4 regions of the Bacillus sp. VA15 genome follow, and region 4 is predicted to be linked to each of the others. Evidence: riboswitches for the same ligand, from Rfam matches in the RefSeq annotation. Region 4 holds a riboswitch; each other region holds the start of a gene.
The links. Region 4 has a riboswitch for S-adenosylmethionine ahead of metE (5-methyltetrahydropteroyltriglutamate--homocysteine S-methyltransferase). Riboswitches for the same ligand answer to the same signal wherever they lie in the genome.
Positions count from the first base shown of each region.

Region 1: it holds a riboswitch for S-adenosylmethionine, as region 4 does, so the genes downstream of both, AC0DBE_RS09320 (bifunctional homocysteine S-methyltransferase/methylenetetrahydrofolate reductase) here and metE (5-methyltetrahydropteroyltriglutamate--homocysteine S-methyltransferase) in region 4, are expected to answer to the same signal.
Region 2: it holds a riboswitch for S-adenosylmethionine, as region 4 does, so the genes downstream of both, AC0DBE_RS12645 (5-methyltetrahydropteroyltriglutamate--homocysteine S-methyltransferase) here and metE (5-methyltetrahydropteroyltriglutamate--homocysteine S-methyltransferase) in region 4, are expected to answer to the same signal.
Region 3: it holds a riboswitch for S-adenosylmethionine, as region 4 does, so the genes downstream of both, AC0DBE_RS06845 (phosphoadenylyl-sulfate reductase) here and metE (5-methyltetrahydropteroyltriglutamate--homocysteine S-methyltransferase) in region 4, are expected to answer to the same signal.

Region 1 covers NZ_JBVQPQ010000002.1:832,056-837,393, reverse strand. The annotation lists gene AC0DBE_RS09320 (bifunctional homocysteine S-methyltransferase/methylenetetrahydrofolate reductase) at 1-1,582, opposite strand, end outside; SAM riboswitch class I at 1,674-1,791, opposite strand; gene AC0DBE_RS09315 (YajQ family cyclic di-GMP-binding protein) at 1,899-2,390, opposite strand; partial or broken gene AC0DBE_RS09310 (CvfB family protein) at 2,489-3,386, shown strand; gene AC0DBE_RS09305 (DUF3784 domain-containing protein) at 3,499-3,789, shown strand; gene AC0DBE_RS09300 (DegV family protein) at 3,831-4,682, opposite strand; gene AC0DBE_RS09295 (YitT family protein) at 4,819-5,338, shown strand, end outside.
Region 2 covers NZ_JBVQPQ010000004.1:171,080-176,417, reverse strand. The annotation lists gene AC0DBE_RS12655 (3-hydroxybutyrate dehydrogenase) at 1-391, shown strand, start outside; gene AC0DBE_RS12650 (5-methyltetrahydropteroyltriglutamate--homocysteine S-methyltransferase) at 443-1,579, opposite strand; SAM riboswitch class I at 1,657-1,763, opposite strand; gene AC0DBE_RS12645 (5-methyltetrahydropteroyltriglutamate--homocysteine S-methyltransferase) at 1,832-2,965, opposite strand; SAM riboswitch class I at 3,050-3,156, opposite strand; gene AC0DBE_RS12640 (LURP-one-related/scramblase family protein) at 3,223-3,711, opposite strand; gene AC0DBE_RS12635 (hypothetical protein) at 3,888-4,142, opposite strand; gene AC0DBE_RS12630 (hypothetical protein) at 4,442-4,570, opposite strand; gene pepT (peptidase T) at 4,676-5,338, opposite strand, start outside.
Region 3 covers NZ_JBVQPQ010000002.1:380,596-385,933, reverse strand. The annotation lists gene AC0DBE_RS06860 (dihydroorotate dehydrogenase) at 1-549, shown strand, start outside; gene pyrF (orotidine-5'-phosphate decarboxylase) at 518-1,237, shown strand; gene pyrE (orotate phosphoribosyltransferase) at 1,234-1,866, shown strand; SAM riboswitch class I at 2,011-2,116, shown strand; gene AC0DBE_RS06845 (phosphoadenylyl-sulfate reductase) at 2,281-2,982, shown strand; gene cysP (sulfate permease) at 2,994-4,058, shown strand; gene sat (sulfate adenylyltransferase) at 4,107-5,255, shown strand; gene cysC (adenylyl-sulfate kinase) at 5,268-5,338, shown strand, end outside.
Region 4 covers NZ_JBVQPQ010000002.1:620,554-625,891, reverse strand. The annotation lists gene metE (5-methyltetrahydropteroyltriglutamate--homocysteine S-methyltransferase) at 10-2,298, opposite strand; SAM riboswitch class I at 2,426-2,581, opposite strand; gene isp (serine protease Isp) at 2,713-3,672, opposite strand; gene rsbRB (RsbT co-antagonist RsbRB) at 3,895-4,728, shown strand; gene thiX (HMP/thiamine ABC transporter permease ThiX) at 4,761-5,338, opposite strand, start outside.

The DNA of each region.
Region 1 (5,338 bases), 210 kb from region 4:
CATTTCGGCTGCTTGTGAGTGGCATAATGCCGATATAGATCGGTGTCTTCAGATGCTTTGTTTCGTTATGGATATCGACAAGCTGCTGCTCGGAATAGACAGGCTGTGAAACAAAATAATCGGCGCCGCAATCTATTTTTTTCTCCAGCCGTTTTACCGCTTTATCCAGATGGCGGACATTAGGATTAAATGCGGCGGCGACTGAGAAATTCGTTTTCTTGCCAAGCGGTTTTCCAGACAGGGACAGTCCTTCGTTGAATTGTTTGATCAGCCTGATTAAATCAAAGGATGTTAAATCATACACAGACGTCGCACCCGGAAAATCCCCGATTTTAGAAGGATCGCCAGTAATGGCCAGCACGTCATTCAGCCCTAACGTATCCAGACCCATTAAATGTGACTGCAAGCCGATAATATTTCGGTCACGGCATGTAATATGGACAAGAGAGCGCATATCGAGCTGTTGCTTCACAAGGGCGCCGCAGGCAACATTGCTGATCCGCGGAGTAGCCAGGGAATTGTCAGCGAGGGTCAGGGCGTCGATTCCCGCTTCTTTTAATTCAGCAGCAGCGGACAGAAATTTGTCGAAACTCAATTTTTTCGGCGGGTCCAGCTCTACGATAATGGAGCGTTTTTCCGCTGCGATCTCATTCAGGCCGGGCTCTGTCCGCTCATGCTGAACAGAAATGAATTCCTTCGCCCGGGTTTTGACTTCTTTTTCTGTAATCGGAGCAAGCCCGCCAACCGCTTCTGCCATCGCCTGGATGTGATTCGGCGTGGTGCCGCAGCAACCGCCGATAATCCGCGCGCCTTGCTTGCGGAATTCTGACGCGCTGTTTTGAAAATACGTGTCGTCTGTTTCATAGACGAGCCGGCCTTCTTCAAGCGAGGGAAGACTGCTGTTCGGATAAACTGATAAGAACACGTCATCAAAAATCGGCACTTCGCTAAGCGCTTCAATCATGTGATAAGGACCGAGCCGGCAGTTAATGCCGACGATATCAGCTCCGAGATCCGCGATCGATCGCAATGCTTCAGAAAGCGGTGTTCCGTCCTGCAGTACGCCTTGCTCATGCATGGAGACATTCAGCATAATCGGAAGGCCAGTCTCTTTGCGCGCGATTTTTAGCACTTCACGTGCTTCTTCCAAATCATAATACGTTTCTAACAGCAAGCCATCTGGCTCTTCATGCAGCAGCAGGTACAGCTGCTCGCGAAAGCTGCGTTTGATTTCGTCAAGGCTGTACGCGTTTTTATTAAAGGTACGGATGCCGCCCATCGTCCCCAGCACGTACGCATCGCCTGCTGAAGCCCGCGCGATTTTTACCGCCTCCTGATTCATTTTTTTGATGTCATCCTCAAGCCCGTGTCTGGATAATTTAATATAATTGGCCCCGTACGTATTTGTTTGAATGATGTTGGCTCCAGCCTCAACGTACGCTTTATGTATGCGCTGAATTTCCTCCGGCTTTGAAATGTTGAGCTCCTCAAAGCACCTGTCAATGCCATAGGAGTAGAGGAGTGTCCCCATGGCGCCGTCGCCAATTAACACCTGTTTTTGCAAATCTTCTAAAAGTCCCATTGTTTGCCTCCTTTATTCACATTCAGCAAGGAAAAAAAGAGAAATAAAAAAAGTCCTCTTAAGAAGAAGACTTTGTCAGTGATTTTGTCTCTTCTTATCTTCCAAGCTGTTCGAGCTTGCTGGATTTAGCACCTTGGTCATGGCTGATCGCCATTACACCGGTTGCTGAAGCTTCGTCGGGCCAGTCCCTCTGCTTCTCTTGATAAGAACGGATATAAAATTTTCGTGTTCAGGAAGTGCCCTAAAGATGCCTGGCATTTTCCCTTTCTCCAAATTTACCGAAAATAAAGACAATAATCAATAGGATTCAGAAAATTTATCTGAAATTTATAAATTGAACGTCAATTGGCAGATCCGCGCCCCGCACTGCTGTGATAATCTGCTGCAGGTCATCCTTGTTTTTTCCGGTGACGCGCACTTGATCATCCTGCACTTGAGACTTTATTTTCAGTCCGGAGTTTTTGATGATGGTATTGATTTTTTTGGCGTTGTCCTTGTCAATGCCTTGAACAAGTTTTGCACGCTGGCGCACTGTTCCGCCTGACGCGCTTTCAACCTTGCCGTAATCAATGTTTTTTGTCGGCACGTTTCGTTTAATTAATTTACTGACCAGTACATCTTTCAGCTGGCTTAATTTAAATTCGTCATCAGAAACGAGGACAAGCTCCTCTTTATCTAAAGAAATGTCGCTTTTGCTTCCTTTAAAGTCATAGCGTGTGCTGATTTCTTTCAGTGCGATTTGAATCGCATTTTGCACTTCGGGCAATTCCACCTTTGATACAATATCAAATGAACTTTCTTTTGCCATATGAAAACCTCCATAACATTTAACTTATGTGTTGATTATAGTAGAATAAAGAGAAACTTCCAACAGAACAAAGAATCAATTTGTGATGATTGGAAAAAATGTTAACAGAATCCGCAGAAAAATAAGCGGAACAGGAAGGACGATAGCATGAGACCAGGGCAGCAATTAACCTTGAGTATAGATCACCAAACTGACTTCGGTTACTTTTTAACCGACGGAGAAGATACGATTCTCTTACATAACAGTGAAATAACTGAGGATATCGAAGACAGAGATGAGGTAGAGGTCTTTATATACGTGGACCAGCAGGAAAGACTTGCGGCCACGATGAAAATTCCGGTCATCAGCGCTGATGAGTACGGCTGGGTCGAAGTGGTGGATAAAGTGGAAGATATGGGCGTTTTCGTTGATGTCGGCTTATCTAAGGATGCGCTTGTTGCAACTGAGCATTTGCCGCCATACGAGGATGTCTGGCCGCAAAAAGGGGATAAGCTCTACTGTATGCTGAAAGTGACGAACCGGGGGCGCATGTTTGCGAAACCAGCGCCTGAAGATATCATCAGCGAACTGTTTACCGACGCTTCAGAAGATCTGATGAATAAAGAGCTGACAGGTACGGTGTACAGATTAATCGCAACGGGTTCATTCATCATCACAGACGACGGTATCCGCGGTTTTATCCATCCGTCAGAAAGAAAAGAGGAGCCAAGACTCGGCTCAAGAATCACGGGACGGGTGATTCAAGTAAAAGAAGACGGTTCAGTCAACATGTCGCTGCTTCCGAGAAAACAGGATGCATTGTCTGTAGATGCCGAGTACATTCTGACGTATATGAGAACAAGAAACGGTGCTATGCCGTATGGTGACAAAAGCCAGCCTGACGATATCAGAGAACGTTTTAATATGAGCAAAGCCGCCTTTAAACGCGCGCTCGGCCATTTGATGAAAAACGGAAAAGTGTATCAGGAAGACGGATGGACATACGAGAAAAAATAGAAGGCCGCACAGGCCTTCTATTTTTTATATAAGAACTTCACAAATAAAATTTTGTTACGTATCATTAGGGGAGACAGAGTGTTTTGTCAGTTAAAAGACAGGGGGAGAGTTCGTGGAAATTCGCATCGATTTTTTATTGATCTTGATTGCGATGCTTTTCTTTTGGATTGCTTATATGGCAGGAATAAAAAAGCAAACATGGATATTGTCCGGTTTCCGTGAGTCTCGGATACGTGACAAAGACCGCCTGGCTAGTATTGCGGGATACTTTTTTCTGAATTCAGGGATATTTCTTCTTTTAAACGGTTTTATTTCATTTCAGGGACAAGATCAGTTGATTCCGCCAATGATTTTGGCATATGGAGCTGGAGTCATCATTTATGTAAATAAAAAATTAATATAAAACCTCCAGCATATATCAAATATCTGGAGGTTTTTGTTTGCTCACTTTTTCAAAAAGAAAATCGCCAATGTGCCGGGACCGGCGTGTGAGCCGATTGTAGAACCGATTGAATGCATGATGATCTCTTTCGGCTTGAACGTATCTTCAATCAAATTTTTCATGTCAATGGCTTTTTCTTCGTTCGCAGCGTAGCTGATCCCCACGGTTTGATTGCCCCAATCACCACCGCGTTCTTTCATCAGTTCGATGATCCGTTTGAAAAGTTTTTTCTGTCCGCGAATTTTTTCCAGAGGCACAAGCTTGCCGTCCTCCATCTGAAGCAGCGGCTTAATATTCAGCAGGCCGCCGACAAAAGCGGATGTTTTGGAGATGCGGCCGCCTCTTGCAAGATATGTGAGGTCATCAACGGTAAAAATGTGCTCAAGCTGTTCGCAAAAGTTCTTTACAGACGTTTCAATTTCTTGTATTGTATTCCCGTTGATACAGAGATCGACAGCATGCCGGACAGCCAGGCCGTATCCTAATGAAGCGCATTTGGAATCAATGACCCGTAAATCGAAATCGGGGAATTCCTCCTTCACTTCATTGGCCATCATCACAGCTGTCTGATACGTGCCGGAGAGGCCTGAGGAAAAGGCAATGTAAAGAGCGGGATCACCTGTTTCGGCATATTGCAAAAACACATTTTTAATCGTTTGCGGTGAGGCTTGGGACGTCTTAGGCGTTTCTCCATTTTGCATCGCTTCAAATATTTGATCCGCATCAATCGTGACTGCATCTTCGAATTCTTTATCGCTGAGAGAGACTCTGAGCGGAATAAAGCCAATGCCGTTTTCTTCAAAATAAGAACGAGGCAAATCAGCGGCGCTGTCAGCGATGAGATGAACTGTCATATTGCTTCCCTTCTTTCCGTTGTCGCTCGTTATCATAAGAGTTAAGCCAACTATATCATATTAATTTGCCAAAATCGTGTTCAAATATTTGTTTTAAGGGAAAACATAATAAGAAGAAAGAGCGGAGGAACATGCCATGGTACTAGATCAAACAAAAAAATTACTCATCGTCATCATCGGCGCTTTACTCAATGCGGCCGGGCTGAACTTATTTTTGATACCGGCAGATGTATATGCCAGCGGATTTACGGGTGTCGCCCAGCTTTTATCAAGCGTCATTGTTCAATATGCCCCCTTTTACATATCGACGGGAACGCTCTTGTTCCTCTTAAACATTCCGGTCGGTATTTTAGGGTGGCTGAAGGTCGGCAAATCGTTTACGGTGTACAGCATTTTAAGTGTCGCACTCACTACTCTGTTTATGGGGATCCTGCCGGAAACAAGCCTGTCACATGACATTTTGCTGAACGCAGTGTTCGGCGGCGTCATTTCCGCAGTCGGTATCGGTTTAACATTAAAATACGGCGCTTCAACAGGCGGTCTCGATATCGTCGCCATGGTGCTTGCAAAGTGGAAGGATAAACCCGTCGGCACGTATTTCTTCATTCTGAACGGGATTATCATTTTGACGGCAGGATTATTGCAAGGTTGGGAGA
Region 2 (5,338 bases), on a different contig from region 4:
ACAGCGGTTTGGCAGAATTATTAATATCGCATCTGTTAATGGTTTAGTCGGCTTTGCGGGGAAATCCGCTTATAATAGCGCCAAGCACGGCGTCATTGGACTGACAAAGGTCGGGGCGCTGGAAGGCGCGCCCCACGGCATTACAGTCAACGCGCTTTGTCCGGGTTATGTCGATACACAGCTTGTCCGCAATCAGCTGAGCGATCTTTCGAAAACGAGAAATGTCCCTTACGACTCCGTGCTTGAACAGGTCATTTTTCCGCTTGTGCCGCAAAAACGATTGCTTTCCGTCAAGGAAATCGCGGATTATGCGGCGTTTTTGGCAAGCGAGAAAGCGAAGGGTGTCACCGGGCAGGCTGTCGTCCTTGATGGAGGCTATACCGCTCAATAACATAAAAAACACACTTGCTCCGCCAGGGAATCAAGTGTGTTTTTTCTTTGCTTATTTCCAAACATCGTTAGCGATCTCAACCACATGGCGCAGCTTCGCCCATTGCTGTTCTTCAGTCAGCTTGTTGCCTTCCTCAGTTGAAGCGAATCCGCATTGAGGGCTGAGGCAAAGCTGGTCTAAGCTCACATAGCGGGACGCTTCTTCGATACGGCGTTTTACATCGTCTGGATGTTCAAGCTCACCGAATTTAGATGTCACTAAGCCAAGGACAAGCTGAAGATCAGAGCGCTTCACATAACGGAGTGGTTCAAATCCGCCTGAGCGTGAATCATCATACTCTAGGAAAAGCCCGTCCAGGTTCAAGCCGTCAAAAATGGTTTCGGCTGCTGCGTCATAGCCGCCTTCCGCTGTCCAAGTGGACTGGAAGTTGCCGCGGCAAATGTGCATTGTTACGGTCAAGTCATCCGGACGGTCTGCAATCGCGTCGTTAATGGATTTCGCAAACAGCTGGCGAAGCTCATCAGGCGTTGTTCCGAACGCTTCGATTTGTTTTAAGCCTTTTTCAGATAAGAAAACAGCCCATGCTGTATCATCAAGCTGGAGGTAGCGGCAGCCTCTGTCATAAAACGCTTGAATCGCTTTTTTATATGCTTTGGATACATCGTGCTGGAAAAGGTGATAGTCGTTTTTGTATGCATCCTTTTCCAGCTTTCCGCGGAAAAACAACATATTCGGGCTTGGGATCGTCATCTTTGGTGTCGCGTCACCGGCAATGCTATGGAGAAAGGAGTAATCTTCAAGCATAGGGTGAGTCGAAAAGTCGATATCGCCGGTCACTTTTATGCCGCGTGCTTTTGTCTGTACGTTATGGAATTGAATGCCCTGCTCAGGAGTAAACGGCTCAACGCCATCTAAGTTTTCAAGGAAATCAAAGTGCCACCACGCTCTGCGGAATTCACCGTCTGTCACGACGTTCAGGCCGGTGTCCTTCTGTTTTTCCACAATGCGGGTGATTTCATCGTTTTCGATTTGGCGAAGCTGCTCAGCCGTAATCTCGCCGGCCGCTTTTTGCAGCCGCGCTTTTTTAACGGGCTCAGATCTCAGCAGGCTTCCGACTTGATCCGCGCGAAACGGCGGTTTTTTTCTTTGAAGTGATTTTTGTTCTGCGGGTGTTGTTTGTTGTGGCATGTTGTCCATTCCTTCTTTCCATTCGAATATAAAAAAGCTCTTCCTTTGGATAAGGAAGAGCTTGTGTGACAATCTCAACCTTATCTTCAAGAGCAATCATTGCTCTAAAGGATTTAGCACCATTCTGTTAAACAGCGGTTGCCGGGTATCGCAGGGCCAGTCCCTCCACCTCTCTTGATAAGGAAAACCTTTTTATGAAATTTTCTGATAGTATATATTATTCACACATTTTATGTTTCTGTCAATGATAGATTATCTCCACACATCGTTGGCGATGTCGATCACATGGCGCAGCTTCGCCCATTGCTGCTCCTCTGTCAAAAGATTGCCTTCTTCTGTAGAGGCGAAACCGCACTGCGGGCTGAGGCACAGCTGATCCAGGCTGACAAAGCGCGCCGCTTCATTGATTCGGCGCTTCACATCCTCAGGATTTTCAAGCTCGCCGTATTTCGATGTAATCAAACCGAGTACAATTTGCAGATCCTTGCGTTTCACGAAACGGAGCGGATCAAAGTTACCGGAGCGGTCATCATCGTATTCCAAGAACAGGCCGTCCAAATGTAAGCCATCCAAAATCGTTTCCGCTACAGCGTCATAGCCTCCTGATGCCGCCCAAGTTGAACGGAAGTTGCCGCGGCAAATGTGCATCGTGATTGCTAAATCATCAGGTCGGTCTGCCACTGCATCGTTAATCGTTTTGGCGAATAAGGCAGGCAATGTTTCTGGATCGCCGCCAAGCGCTCGGACGACCTCTCTGCCTTTTTCCTCAAAGAAGAGAGACCATGACGTATCATCAAGCTGAAGATAGCGGCATCCAGCGTCATAGAAGGCTTTGATTGCTTTTTTGTACGCTTGGGCCAGATCATGAAAGTATTCCTCTTGGTCGTCATAAATCCCTTTATCGGCTTTTTCACCGAAAAACAGCATATTCGGGCTCGGAATCGTCAGCTTTGGTGTCGCGTCACCGGCAATCTCATGTAAAAATTGATAATCGGCAAGCGCGGGGTGGCTCGTAAAATCGAGTTTTCCCGTCACTTTGATGCTGCGTGCTTTTGTTTTCGCATGATGGAACTGAATCCCTTCAGCCGGGATGAACGGTTCCACACCGTCAAGCCCTTCCAGGAAATCATAATGCCACCAGGAACGTCGGAATTCCCCGTCTGTTACCACATCGAGACCGATTTCTTTTTGTTTTTCCACAATGCGGGTGATCTCTTGATTTTCGATATCACGAAGCTGTTCCGCAGTGATCTCGCCAGCCGCTTTTTTTTGCCGGGCTTCTTTCACCGGAGCAGATCGCAGTAAACTGCCAACATGATCGGCACGAAAAGGAGCTTTGATTTGTTTTTCTGTTTTTTGTCCTGCAACATTTGTTTGTTGAGCCATGTCATTCGCCTCTTTTCTGAAATGTGTTGTGCATGAAAAAAGCTCTTCCTTTGAGTAAGGAAGAGCTTGAATGATCAAATCTCCGCCTCATCTGCAAGAACGCAATGTTCTAAAGGATTTAGCACCATTCTGTTTGAAACAGCGGTTGCCGGGTATCATAGGGCCAGTCCCTCCACCTCTCTTGATAAGGTACATCTTCATATTCAGATTTTAATTATCTTAATATTATTACTTTTGGATCAATTGTCAACACCTTTTTAGAAAATACTTTCATCTTCGTCGTCATATAATACCATATCCAGCACGATAGCAATGGCTGTGCAGATCAGCACATCTTCCTCGTTTGCAATTTGCAAATGATAGGAATCACCCCAGCTAAGCCACTTTTTGCTCACTGACATCCGGACATTTTCCCCGTCCGTCAGTTGAAATTCATCCTTCCACAAGTCACCGTCAATTTCCCAGTTGAGCTTGGAAATTTCAAATTTTGGTTTAAAAAACGTTAATTTCTTTGCCACCTCACAAACTGTTTTCCCGCCAATTGAAATCTCGTATCGCGGCAATACAGACATTACTTTTTGTTCTATGGAAACGAGTGTTTTTCCGGATGAATCTGTCATTTGTAGCGAGTCTCCTAACGAAAAGAACCGGCCCTCGACCTTGAATGTCTCTTGTTCATCTCGGTCATAAATGTGAAATGCATCTTTAAACGAGAACATTTTTTGTTTCATAAATAATTCGATCATTGCTGAAGTCTCCTTTTGGATTTGCCTTGTAAGAGATTACGGACAGGCGGCAAAAAGGTTTCAAGTTCCAAATCTAGTGATCAGAAACCCTGCTGATTGTTTTTCCCGAGTAATAAATGTTTCTAAAATTGAAAAAGGCTGCATGATTCAGCAGCCTTTTCGTTTGAAATATAGGATTAGGAAAGAGGCATCCGGCGTTTTTGGCGGATGGCGTCAAGGTCGATTAGGTTGTTGTGATGAGGTGCGGCTGCTGGCAGAGGGCTTGTCTTTTGCGGTTTGCGGCGATTGTCCTTGCTGAAAGAAAAAAGAAGATAGCCGCATAATGCGATGATAATAAATAGGATCATTTTACATACCTCCCAAAAAAAGTTTTGGTATTCTCTATTGTACGGATAAAATGTCAAAAAGTATTCAAAAAATTCTAAATCCATTTAAAAATAAATAACTGCCCCTCAAAAACAGTCTAACCTGATGACCTGAAAATAGTCTTACAACATGATGATTGTTCTGGTTGGTGATTGGTTCTATAGTTACTATCGACGATAAAATAAATTCCTTTATATAACTTTTAACCTAAAAATTAATAATTCAAATTACCTGTTTTTGGTTGCTGTTTTCTTGCTTGTTTGGTTTATACCCTATTTTGCGGAATCAAACACAAAAAACCCAAATTACGGAGCATTTGGGCGGTACGAGTGAATGCGGATTATGTTTTGGGGATTTGAATGTTTTATTTGAAGAAGCGTTTGAACATTTTTCTGATTTTTTGAAAGGGGCTGGATTTCTTTTGCATGTTAAGCGGCCTTGTCATCATCCATTTTTTCAATAGACTCTTTGCAGCTATTGCATGTTTTGTCATTGTTTTTCCTCCTCAACTGTTGATACTTGTTTTACGGAGGACGTATTCAAAATGTTTCGTTTTCACAAAAAAAAACCAGTCTTTTTTTAAGACTGGCTTTTGGTATTATGCCTGTTCTTCAAACAGTTTTGCAATCTCAACGATGACATTTACGGCTTTCACCATGTTATCGGCTGAGATGTATTCAAACTTGCCGTGGAAGTTTTCCCCGCCGGTAAAGATGTTTGGCGTTGGGAGTCCCATGTAGGACAACTGGGATCCGTCCGTGCCGCCGCGGATTGGAGAAATCTTCGGTTCGATGCCGAGGTTTTCCATCGCTTGCTTGGCAATGTTGACAATTTCGATGACAGGTTCAATTTTCTCTCTCATGTTGTAGTATTGATCGTTCATATCAATCTGAATCCGGTCTTGCCCGTATTCGTTTTGAAGTTCTTCAACGACACGCTTCATTGTTTCTTTTCTGCTTTGGAAGTTGCCTTTGTCAAAGTCTCTGATAATGTAGTGGAGTTTTGTTTCCTCTACATCTCCTTGAATCGACAGCAGGTGGTAGAAGCCTTCGTACCCTTCTGTATATTCAGGCGCTTCGTCTGCCGGTAGCAGGCTGTTCAGCTTCATTGCGATTTTCGCAGAGTTGATCATTTTCCCTTTTGCCGTTCCGGGATGTACGTTGTTGCCTTTGATCGTGATTTTTGCGGCAGCGGCATTGAAGCTTTCGTATTCAAGCTCGCCGAGCGGGCCGCCGTCAACTGTGTAGGCAAAAGACGCATT
Region 3 (5,338 bases), 240 kb from region 4:
AATGTGAAAACAGGCGGAATCGCTTTTGGCACGAACCCTGAAATGGCTGCTGATTTGACGAAGGCGGTTAAAGAGGTTTCAGAAGTACCCGTTTATGTAAAGCTTTCCCCGAACGTGGCAAATATCACAGAAATTGCATCTGCGATCGAAGAGGCGGGAGCGGACGGTCTTACGATGATTAACACATTAATCGGCATGAGGCTTGATTTAAAATCAGGCAAGCCGATATTAGCGAATAAAACAGGGGGGCTTTCCGGCCCTGCCGTGAAGCCGGTTGCCATTCGCATGGTGTATGAAGTCAGCCAAGCGGTCAATATCCCGATTATCGGAATGGGAGGCGTGCAGACGGCCGAAGATGCACTGGAGTTTCTTCTCGCGGGAGCAAGCGCGGTCGCTGTCGGAACAGCAAACTTTGTGAATCCTTTTGCATGCCCGGACATGATTGAACAGCTTCCATCTGTTTTGCGTCAATACGGCTATCAATCAATTGAAGAATGCATCGGAAGGAGCTGGAACCATGAAAAACAACCTGCCCATCATCGCGCTTGATTTTGCATCAGCTGAAGAAACACTTGCGTTCTTAGCGCCTTTTCAGCAAGAACCGTTATTTGTAAAGGTTGGAATGGAACTTTTTTATCAAGAAGGGCCTTCTATAGTTAAACAATTAAAAGAAAGAAATTGCGAGCTGTTTTTAGATTTAAAGCTTCATGACATCCCGACCACTGTAAACAAAGCGATGAAGCGCCTTGCCGGTCTCGGGGTGGACCTCGTCAATGTTCATGCGGCCGGAGGCAAAAAAATGATGCAAGCAGCTCTGGAAGGCTTAGAAGAAGGAACGCTTTCCGGAAAAAAACGCCCGTCACTTATCGCGGTAACCCAGCTGACAAGCACATCTGAACAAATGATGAAGAATGAACTGCTGATCGAAAAGCCTTTGATCGACACGGTCGTGCACTACAGCAAGCTGGCAGAAGAAAGCGGACTTGATGGAGTGGTCTGCTCTGTTCATGAAGCAAAAGCCATTTACCAAGCGGTGTCGCCTTCATTTCTGACTGTCACTCCGGGGATCAGGATGTCAGAGGACGCTGCGAATGACCAAATCCGCGTAGCGACACCTGCAATTGCAAAAGAGAAAGGTTCATCAGCGATTGTGGTAGGACGCTCGATTACCAAAGCGAAAGACCCAGTAAAAGCCTATGAAGCTGTCAGACTCGAATGGGAGGGAATCAAATCATGAAACAAATCATCGCAAAACATCTATTAGACATCCAAGCTGTATTTTTACGCCCGAACGAGCCATTTACATGGGCAAGCGGCATTTTATCGCCAATCTACTGTGACAACCGCCTTACGCTATCTTTCCCGGAGGTCAGAAATGATGTCGCCTCAGGTATCAGCAAGCTTGTCGAAGAGCATTTTCCTGAAGCTGAAATGATTGCGGGAACAGCTACAGCCGGTATTCCTCATGCTGCTCTGGCGGCTGACCGTTTGAATCTTCCGATGTGTTATGTGAGAAGCAAGCCGAAAGCGCACGGAAAAGGCAATCAGATTGAGGGAGCTGTTCAAAAGGGGCAAAAAACTGTCGTTATTGAAGACTTAATCTCCACAGGAGGAAGCGTACTTGAAGCTGCGGCAGCTTTACAAGCGGTTGGCTGTGAAGTGCTCGGTGTCGTCTCCATTTTTACGTACGGGCTCCCTAAAGCGCAGGAAGCCTTCGCAAAGGCAGAACTTCCATACTACTCTTTAACTGATTACGATACGCTCACAGAGGTCGCGCTCGAAAACGGAAATATTCATTCAGACGATCTAGAAAAGCTGAAAACGTGGAAACGAAATCCCGAGTCAAAAGATTGGTTTAAAAAATAAGAAATAAATTTCGGTGATGTATAGAGGCTTCAAAGCCTTGTTGTACTTGAAAACAGGCCACTCGGCCTGTTTTTTTATTAATCCTATAAAAAAAGTCGGGTTGACTTATGTTAGAATTGTGCTAAAATTTACTACAAATCTAAAAACTTATCAAGAGCGGCTGAGGGACTGGACCTATGAAGCCCGGCAACCTGCATAGTTTGTAAGGTGCTACTTCCAGCAAAATGAATTCCATTTTGAAAGATAAGGGCTACATGCTGTTCCTGTCTTTCTTTCCGCCGGATTGAAAGTTTTTTATTTTAAGAGGAAAAAAGGCTGTATGTGATAACAGCAGCCGCGCATCACATTACAATTGGGAAAAGACAACCGGCAGAAAGCTACTGTTTGTTTGTCTCCGAAAGGAGGAAAGAAGAAATGTTAACGTACGATAATTGGGAAGAACCAACGATTACATTTCCGGAAGACGACCCTTATAAAGGAGCGCTTTCAGTTTTAAAGTGGGCATACGGCCATTACGGCAATCAGCTTGTTTATGCCTGCAGTTTCGGAATTGAGGGAATCGTTCTGATTGACTTAATTTATAAAGTAAAAAAAGACGCAGAGATTGTGTTTCTTGATACAGGACTTCATTTTAAAGAAACCTATGAAACGATTGAACGAGTGAAAGAGCGTTATCCGGGTCTTAATATCATCCTGAAAAAACCAGACCTTACCCCTGAGGAGCAAGCCGAAGAACATGGTGACAAACTGTGGGAAAGAGAGCCGAATCAGTGCTGCTATCTTAGAAAGGTTGTTCCTTTAAGAGAGGCGCTTTCAGGACATCCAGCCTGGCTTTCCGGTCTGCGCCGCGATCAAGGGCCAAGCCGTGCCAATACGAATTTCTTAAACAAAGATGAAAAATTCAAATCAGTAAAAGTATGCCCGCTTATCCATTGGACTTGGAAAGACATTTGGAGATACACATCCCGGAATGAGCTGGACTACAATCCGCTTCATGATCAAGGATATCCTAGTATTGGCTGCGCGCCTTGCACGGCTCCTGCTTTTACCGCAGAGGATTTACGTTCAGGCAGATGGAATGGTATGGCGAAAACAGAATGCGGACTGCATGAATAAGGAGCTGCAAAATGGAACTAGCCGCTATTTTATTTAGCTTGTTTTTCGCGATGAATATTGGTGCAAGCGGCGCTGCAGCTTCGATGGGAGTTGCTTACGGCTCTGGAGCCATTAAAAAGAAAACCTACGCTTTGATCCTATGCGCAGTCGGTGTGCTGGCCGGGGCGGTCATTGGCGGGGGCGAGGTTGTAAAAACCATCAGCTCCGGGATTATCCCCGAGCAGACGATTACACTGACGATTGTTTGCATCATTATTGGAGCCGCTGCGCTGTCGCTCTTTACGGCTAATCTTCTCGGCATTCCTTTGTCGACAAGTGAAGTAACAGTCGGCGCAGTTGTCGGCGTGGGAGTGGCTTACAAAGTATTGTTTGTGAACAACCTGCTGGTCATTGTGTCGTTTTGGGTTTTTGTCCCGCTGTTCGCTTTCGGTTTCACATATTTTGTATCTAAGCTGTTTCGTTATTTTAAGATTGAAATTAAATCTTCTAAAAAGCAAAAAATCCTTGGCATTGTTTTGTTAGGTGCCGGATTTTTTGAAGCATTCTCTGCCGGTATGAACAATGTGGCGAATGCCGTTGGCCCGTTAGTGGCGGCCGGTGTGCTGGATGTAACGAAAGGAACCTTATACGGGGGAGCTTTTGTTGCTCTTGGCGCGTTGTTATTAGGCCGGCGGGTGTTAGAAACAAACGGGAAGAAAATTACGAGATTCTCAAAAGGAGAAGGCATTCTCTTATCCGGTACAGGAGCCGGACTGGTGATCATCAGTTCTGTATTTGGGATGCCAGTGCCCTTGGCGCAAGTCACGTCATCGTCTATTATCGGAATAGGCATGGCAAAAAACGGTCCGAACGTGTTCCATAAACAAGTTGTTCAAACGATGCTGAAGGTATGGATTGTATCGCCGTTTTTATCTTTATCAATTTCTTATCTGCTTGTATCCTTGTTTTTAAAAGCGGATTATTATTCAATCTTTATCATGGTAAGTGTGCTTTTAGCGGCGGGCGGTGCCGTCAGCCTGACGAAGGCCATACGTAAAGAGAGACGCTCTGTCCACGAACAAGGCGGGGGAATCTGATCATTAATCTGAGTTATTTTATATGTTAACTAGGAGGAAATCGATATTATGAGCTTAGCACCACACGGAGGAACATTAGTAAACAGAGTAGATGAATCATATGATGTGAGCAGCATTCAAAAAGAAATTGAACTTGATTTGATTTCTTTCGCAGATTTGGAATTAATCGGAATCGGTGCATACAGCCCGATCGAAGGCTTCTTTAATGAAAAAGATTACGTATCTGTTGTCGAAAGCATGCGTCTTTCTTCCGGCGTTGTCTGGTCCCTTCCAATCACGCTTCCGGTTGATGCGCAAAAAGCAGCGGAACTGTCAGTCGGTGAAACGGTAAAGTTAACGTATGAAGGAGAAACATACGGCGTTATCCAAATCGAAGACCTATACGTGCCTGACAAACAAAAAGAAGCTGTCAATGTGTATAAAACGGATGAGCAGGAGCACCCGGGTGTTAAAAAGCTTTTCAGCCGCGGCAATACATACGTCGGCGGACCAATCACATTGACTAAAAAAGCTTCAAAACAGTTCCCTGAGTTTACGTTTGAACCGGCGGAAACAAGACGCCAGTTTGCGGAAAAAGGCTGGGAAACCATTGTTGGTTTCCAAACAAGAAATCCTGTTCACAGAGCGCATGAATACATTCAAAAAACGGCTCTTGAAACAGTAGACGGCTTGTTCTTAAACCCGCTGGTAGGTGAAACAAAATCTGATGACATCCCAGCTGATGTGCGGATGGAAAGCTACCAAGTGCTTCTTGACAATTATTACCCGAAAGACCGCGTGTTCCTCGGCGTCTTCTTAGCGGCGATGCGTTATGCGGGACCGAGAGAAGCCATTTTCCACGCACTTGTCAGAAAGAACTACGGCTGCACGCATTTTATTGTCGGCCGCGATCACGCAGGTGTAGGTGACTATTACGGAACATACGAGGCACAGGAGCTGTTTGACACATTTAAACCTGAAGAGCTCGGGATTACACCGCTGAAATTCGAGCACAGCTTCTTCTGTGAAAAATGCGGAAATATGGGAACGGCGAAAACGTGCCCTCACGGCAGAGAACATCACGTCATCTTATCAGGCACTAAGGTAAGAGGCATGCTGAGAGACGGTGTGCTGCCTCCTGCAGAATTCAGCCGCGCAGAAGTCGTAGAAGTGTTAATCAAAGGTATGAAGAAAAAAGAAGAAGCAGGCGTATCTTAAGGAGGACTGGCAGTGACAAATCGCGATATCGTATGGCATGAAGCCTCTATTACAAAAGAAGAGTATCAGAAAAAAAACAAGCA
Region 4 (5,338 bases):
GTTTCTATTTTATACAAGCTGTGTCTGCTGAGCTCTTGCCTGTTTTGCGGCTTCAACCATGTTTTTCAATGCGGCAACTGTTTCTTCCTGCTGTCTTGTTTTCAATCCGCAGTCTGGGTTTACCCAGAAGCGGTCAGTCGGACAGACGGCAAGCGCGTCAACGATAATGTTGTACATTTCTTCAGTTGACGGTACACGAGGGCTGTGAATGTCATATACACCAAGGCCTAGCCCTTTCAAATACGGATGGTCTTTTAAATAATCTAAAAATCCTCCGTGGCTTCTGCTGTGTTCGATTGTAATCACATCGGCATCAAGATCATTGATCGTATCGACGATGTCTTCGAAGTTGCTGTAGCACATATGTGTATGAATTTGCGTCTCGTTTTTCACGGAAGAAGTGGTTAATCTGAATGCTTCTGCCGCCCAAGTCAAATACTCATCCCAATCTTGGGTTTTTAATGGAAGGCCTTCGCGCAGCGCCGGTTCATCCACTTGAATAATTTGAATGCCTGCGTCTTCAAGCGCTTTTACTTCTTTGCGAAGGGCAAGCCCGATTTGGAAGGCGATTTCTTTTCTCGAAATGTCGTTTCGAGGGAAAGACCAGTTTAAGATTGTAACAGGACCGGTCAGCATTCCTTTCACATGCTTGGATGTCAGGGACTGTGCATATACCGTGTCTTTCACTGTCATCGGTTCAATGAATTCAACATCTCCGTAAATGACTGGCGGGCGGACACAGCGTGAGCCGTATGATTGAACCCAAGCGTATTTTGTGAAGGCAAAGCCGGCCAGCTTTTCACCAAAGTATTCGACCATATCTGTCCGTTCAAATTCACCGTGCACTAGCACATCAAGATCCAATTCTTCCTGAATATCAATCCATCGTTTTGTTTCCGCATTGATAAAGTCTTGGTACTGTTCATCAGACCACTCATTTTTCCGCCATTTTTGGCGTGCGCTCCGCACTTCAGCAGACTGCGGGAAGCTTCCGATCGTAGTCGTCGACAAAAGCGGAAGGCCGAGAGAGTCATTTTGCAGGGCTAAACGTTCTTCAAACGGAATCGGGCGTTTGAAGTCTTTATCGGTTAATTGCTCAAGTTCTTTCTTTTGTTCAGAATTTGCGCCTGTTGCAAACTGTTTGAGCGCCTGAATATCAGCTTTCGCCTGCTGAATCTGTTCGCTGATCGCCGCTTTTCCTGATACTAAACCTTCTTTCAAAGCTGTCAGCTCGGCTAGTTTTTCTTTTGCGTAGGATAATCCGTTCAGCAGATCCTTTTCCAAATGCTCATCAGGGTGCTTCGCTACCGGAACATGCAGCAGGCTGCTGGAAGGCTGAATCCACAGTTCATCAACCTTTGCAGTGCTGAGAATATCAAGAACGGCATCGAGACGTTCTTCAAGATCCGCTTTCCAAATGTTGCGTCCGTCGATAACGCCGGCTGCTAGCACTTTGTCTGTTGGGAATCCGTGTGTTTTCAGCTGTTCCAGGTTTCTGCCTTTATCGTGAACGAAATCAAGGCCAATTCCCTGTACCGGGTAAGAGATCAGCTCTTCATAAGCATCAACAGAATCAAAATACGTCTGCAAAAGCACATTCAAGGATGAAAGCTCGTTAGTCATGCTTTCAAATAATTCTTTTGCGCCGCGGACATCTTCGGCAGAAGCTGTAACAAGCGCCGGCTCATCGATTTGAACCCATTTTACGCCTTCTTCTTCAAGCTCTTTCAGAAGCTGTACATATAACGGCACAAGGCGTTTTTGGATTGCTTTTGCTTCAGACGGTTCATAGCCTTTAGCAAGCGTGACGAACGTATAAGGGCCGACAATCACAGGTTTTGTTTCAACGCCGTATTCCTGTTTGATCCGGCGGTAATCTGTGAGCTGTTTGTTTCTTGTCAGGCGGAATTCAATGCTCTCGTCATATTCCGGAACGATGTAATGGTAATTTGTATTAAACCATTTTGTCATTTCACTGGATACGGCGTCTTTTATTCCGCGGGCGATAGCAAAGTATGTATCGGTAGCGTCAGTCAAATGTCTGAACCGTTTCGGAATCCAGTTGAAGCTGACTGCTGTGTCGAGTACATGGTCATACTGTGTGAAATCAGAAACAGGCACAACATCAATCTGCTGGTCAATTTGTGTTTTTGCTGCGGATAAAAATAGGTCGTCGATTTGCTTTAAAAACGTATCTTTATCAGTGCTGCCTTTCCAATACGCTTCAAGTGCTTTTTTCCATTCTCTGTTCAGTCCAATTCTCGGGAATCCTACATTCGATGTTTTGATGGTTGTCATTGTTTCTCCTCCTTTATATGTAAAACACTCTCGTTAACCCGCGGATACAGGCCGCTAAGAGGTTTTCTCACAATAAAAAGCCTCTTTCCCATGAGAGAAAGAGGCTTTTCTGCGTAAAACACTGCCTCTCTCATCTCTCAGACACAATCTGATGGAATTAGCACCGTGCCTTATGAGACATCAGTCTCGGCGCGAAAAGCAGTGCGCCCCATTTCACAATGGAATTACGGTCGGTTGCTGTTGGGGTCAAAAGGCCAATCCCTCGCCCAACTCTCGATAAGAGAAAATGTTATTAATTTTTTGAAAAGTTGAATCATTTGTTGGTAATCTTAACAGTAATTCAAATTCGCTGTCAACATAGAATTTGAAATTTTATTTACAATATTTGGTTTATGTTATATAAGAAAAATAATTTTATAGGGTCATCAAATGTGATTGCTCTGCTCTTTCTGCCAGCTCATCAGGAGCAGTTAAATACAGGAATCCATTGCCTGCCAGCGTTTTAGCAATATCAAGCGGAAGAGTCCTGCGGATCAGCTGTGCATAAACCTCAGATTCAGAAAGCTTTCTTTGAAATGATTCTTCTTCATAGCTTTTGATTAAAGCAAGCGCTCCGCTGACATGAGGAGCAGCCATTGAAGTGCCGGTAAGCTTACCGTACTTCTTGTTAGGAAGAGTGGATAAGATATTTTCTCCGGGAGCCACAAGGTCAATCTCTTTATTCGCGTTAGAAAATTCTGATAATTCTCGCGCTACCGAAACAGATCCGACCGCGATGACTTCATTATAAGCCGCAGGGTAGGAAAGCTCTTCTGTGCGTTCGTCTCCGTCACCCTCATTTCCCGCTGCGCAAACGACAAGCACTCCGTTTTTGACGGCGTTTTTCACTGCTTCTGCCAGCTCTGGCACATCGCTTGGTCCGCCAAGGGACATTGAGATGATATCGACTTTCTGTTCCACCGCGTAGTTAATGCCGTTAATAATCCATTCGTATTGTCCGCTGCCGTTTTCACCGCCAAGAACCTTTACAATCAATAGGCTTGCCTCAGGCGCGACCCCGGTAATGCCGCCGTTTGAATCGTTAGCTGCAATTGTTCCAGCGACGTGTGTGCCATGTCCGTTGTAGTCGGAGATCGCATCTTCCTTGCCGCCGTCATCATCCGTGAAGTTCTTTCCTCCGATGATTTGGTTCTTTAAATCAGGATGGCTTGTGTCGCAGCCCGTATCCAATACAGCAATTTTTACATTTTTGCCTTTTACCCCTTTTGCCCACATTTCTGGCGCCTTAATCACTTTAATGCCCTCAGGAAGCTCGTTTACATCCATGATCTGCTCATTCGTCACATACGGGATCAAGCGGATTTCACCATTCATAAAAAAGCCCTCCTTTTTTATGCTTTCAAGTGGATTCAAGGGTGTTGCCTCATATTATATGAAAAAATCAACCGCTCGGACAGAGCCATTTGAAGCATTTTGAAAAAATAGGATACAACCCAAAGAATTAGTAATTTTCAAAATATTGGATGGCTTCAGCATGTATGACTGGGATTCAGCTGTTAGTCAAGTTATAATAGTGTTGGGGAAAGGAGCAGTGTGATGAAACTGAATGAAAAATTATATGCATTTTTTTCAGAACATGTTGAACAAATGGCCGAGGAATGGATTGAAACGATGGAGGAAAGCGATCCGAATTCGCTTTACGCCTTACATAATGCTTCTGTAACGGAAGAATTGAAAGAGCAGGATAGAGAATTTTATCGGCATCTGAATTACATGTATGTTTTACCGGAAAAACAATTTCTCGAAGAATTTCAAGAGTGGGTCATTGAGCTGACGAACGATCAAAAGCATCTTGACACTCCGGTTCAGTATGTCATTCGGGAGTTTATGAGAAACCGGAGATTATATACGAAGTATTTTGAGAAGTTCGCAGAAGAAAACGAGTCGGCGTTTGAATCGGGAGAGAAACAAAAATGGGCAGATTTGATTGTAAAAGTATTTGATTTTACCATTTATACCTTCGTCGATCACGCTGAAATGAATGCCAAACAGCAATTAAACGCCCAAAGAGAAATGATACTAGAATTAAGCTCGCCTATCATTACCCTGAGCAAATCAACAGCTCTGCTTCCGCTTGTCGGTGACATTGATACAGAACGGGCAAAGTTTATTCTGGAAAACACGCTTCAGGCTTGTGCAAAAAGACGTGTGGAGCATCTGTTAATCGATCTGTCAGGTGTTGTGGTGGTTGATACGATGGTAGCACACCAAATCTTTAAATTGATCGAGGCGCTCAATTTGATCGGTGTTAGGTCAACCCTGTCAGGAATCAGGCCTGAAATTGCGCAAACCGCTGTACAGCTGGGGATTGATTTTTCGAATATTACAATTAAAACCAATCTTGCCCAGGCATTAAACTATCATCAATAAGAAAAAATCCGCTATCGCCGATAGCGGATTTTTTATGAGGCAAAACAGAAAGATACGAGAAAAGATCCTGCGAATAACAAGAGAACGAGGCAAAAGAACAGCCAGTCGCGCCGGTTGACGGTTAGTGTCCGGTAATATGTCCGGTTTCTGCTTCCAGTAAAACCTTTCGATTCCATCGCAAGCGCTGTCCGTTCCGCTTTTCTAATGGCGCTTGCCAAAAGCGGGATGGTATACCGCTTTAACGCGCTGATTTTCTCAATGAAGCTGCTCTCCGCCGCTCCTCCTCTGATCTTGTGAGCCTGCTGGATCAGCTGGACCTCATCCTTTAATAGCGGAAGAAAACGAAAGCCTGCAATGACGCCATATGCGAGCTTTGGTGAGAGCTTGCACTGCTGGACAAGGCTCAGCATAAATAAAATCGGATCGGTTGTAAAAACAAACATCATCGATAAGGCAGAAAAGCACAAAATACGAAACCCGAGAGAGATGCCGACAGATACATTATCGCTGTTGATCGAGATAGGACCGGCTTGAAATAAGAAATTATCCGGAGTTGTCGGAACCTTGCCAAAAACAGCGGCTGTCCATACGCATCCGAATGCCAAAATCA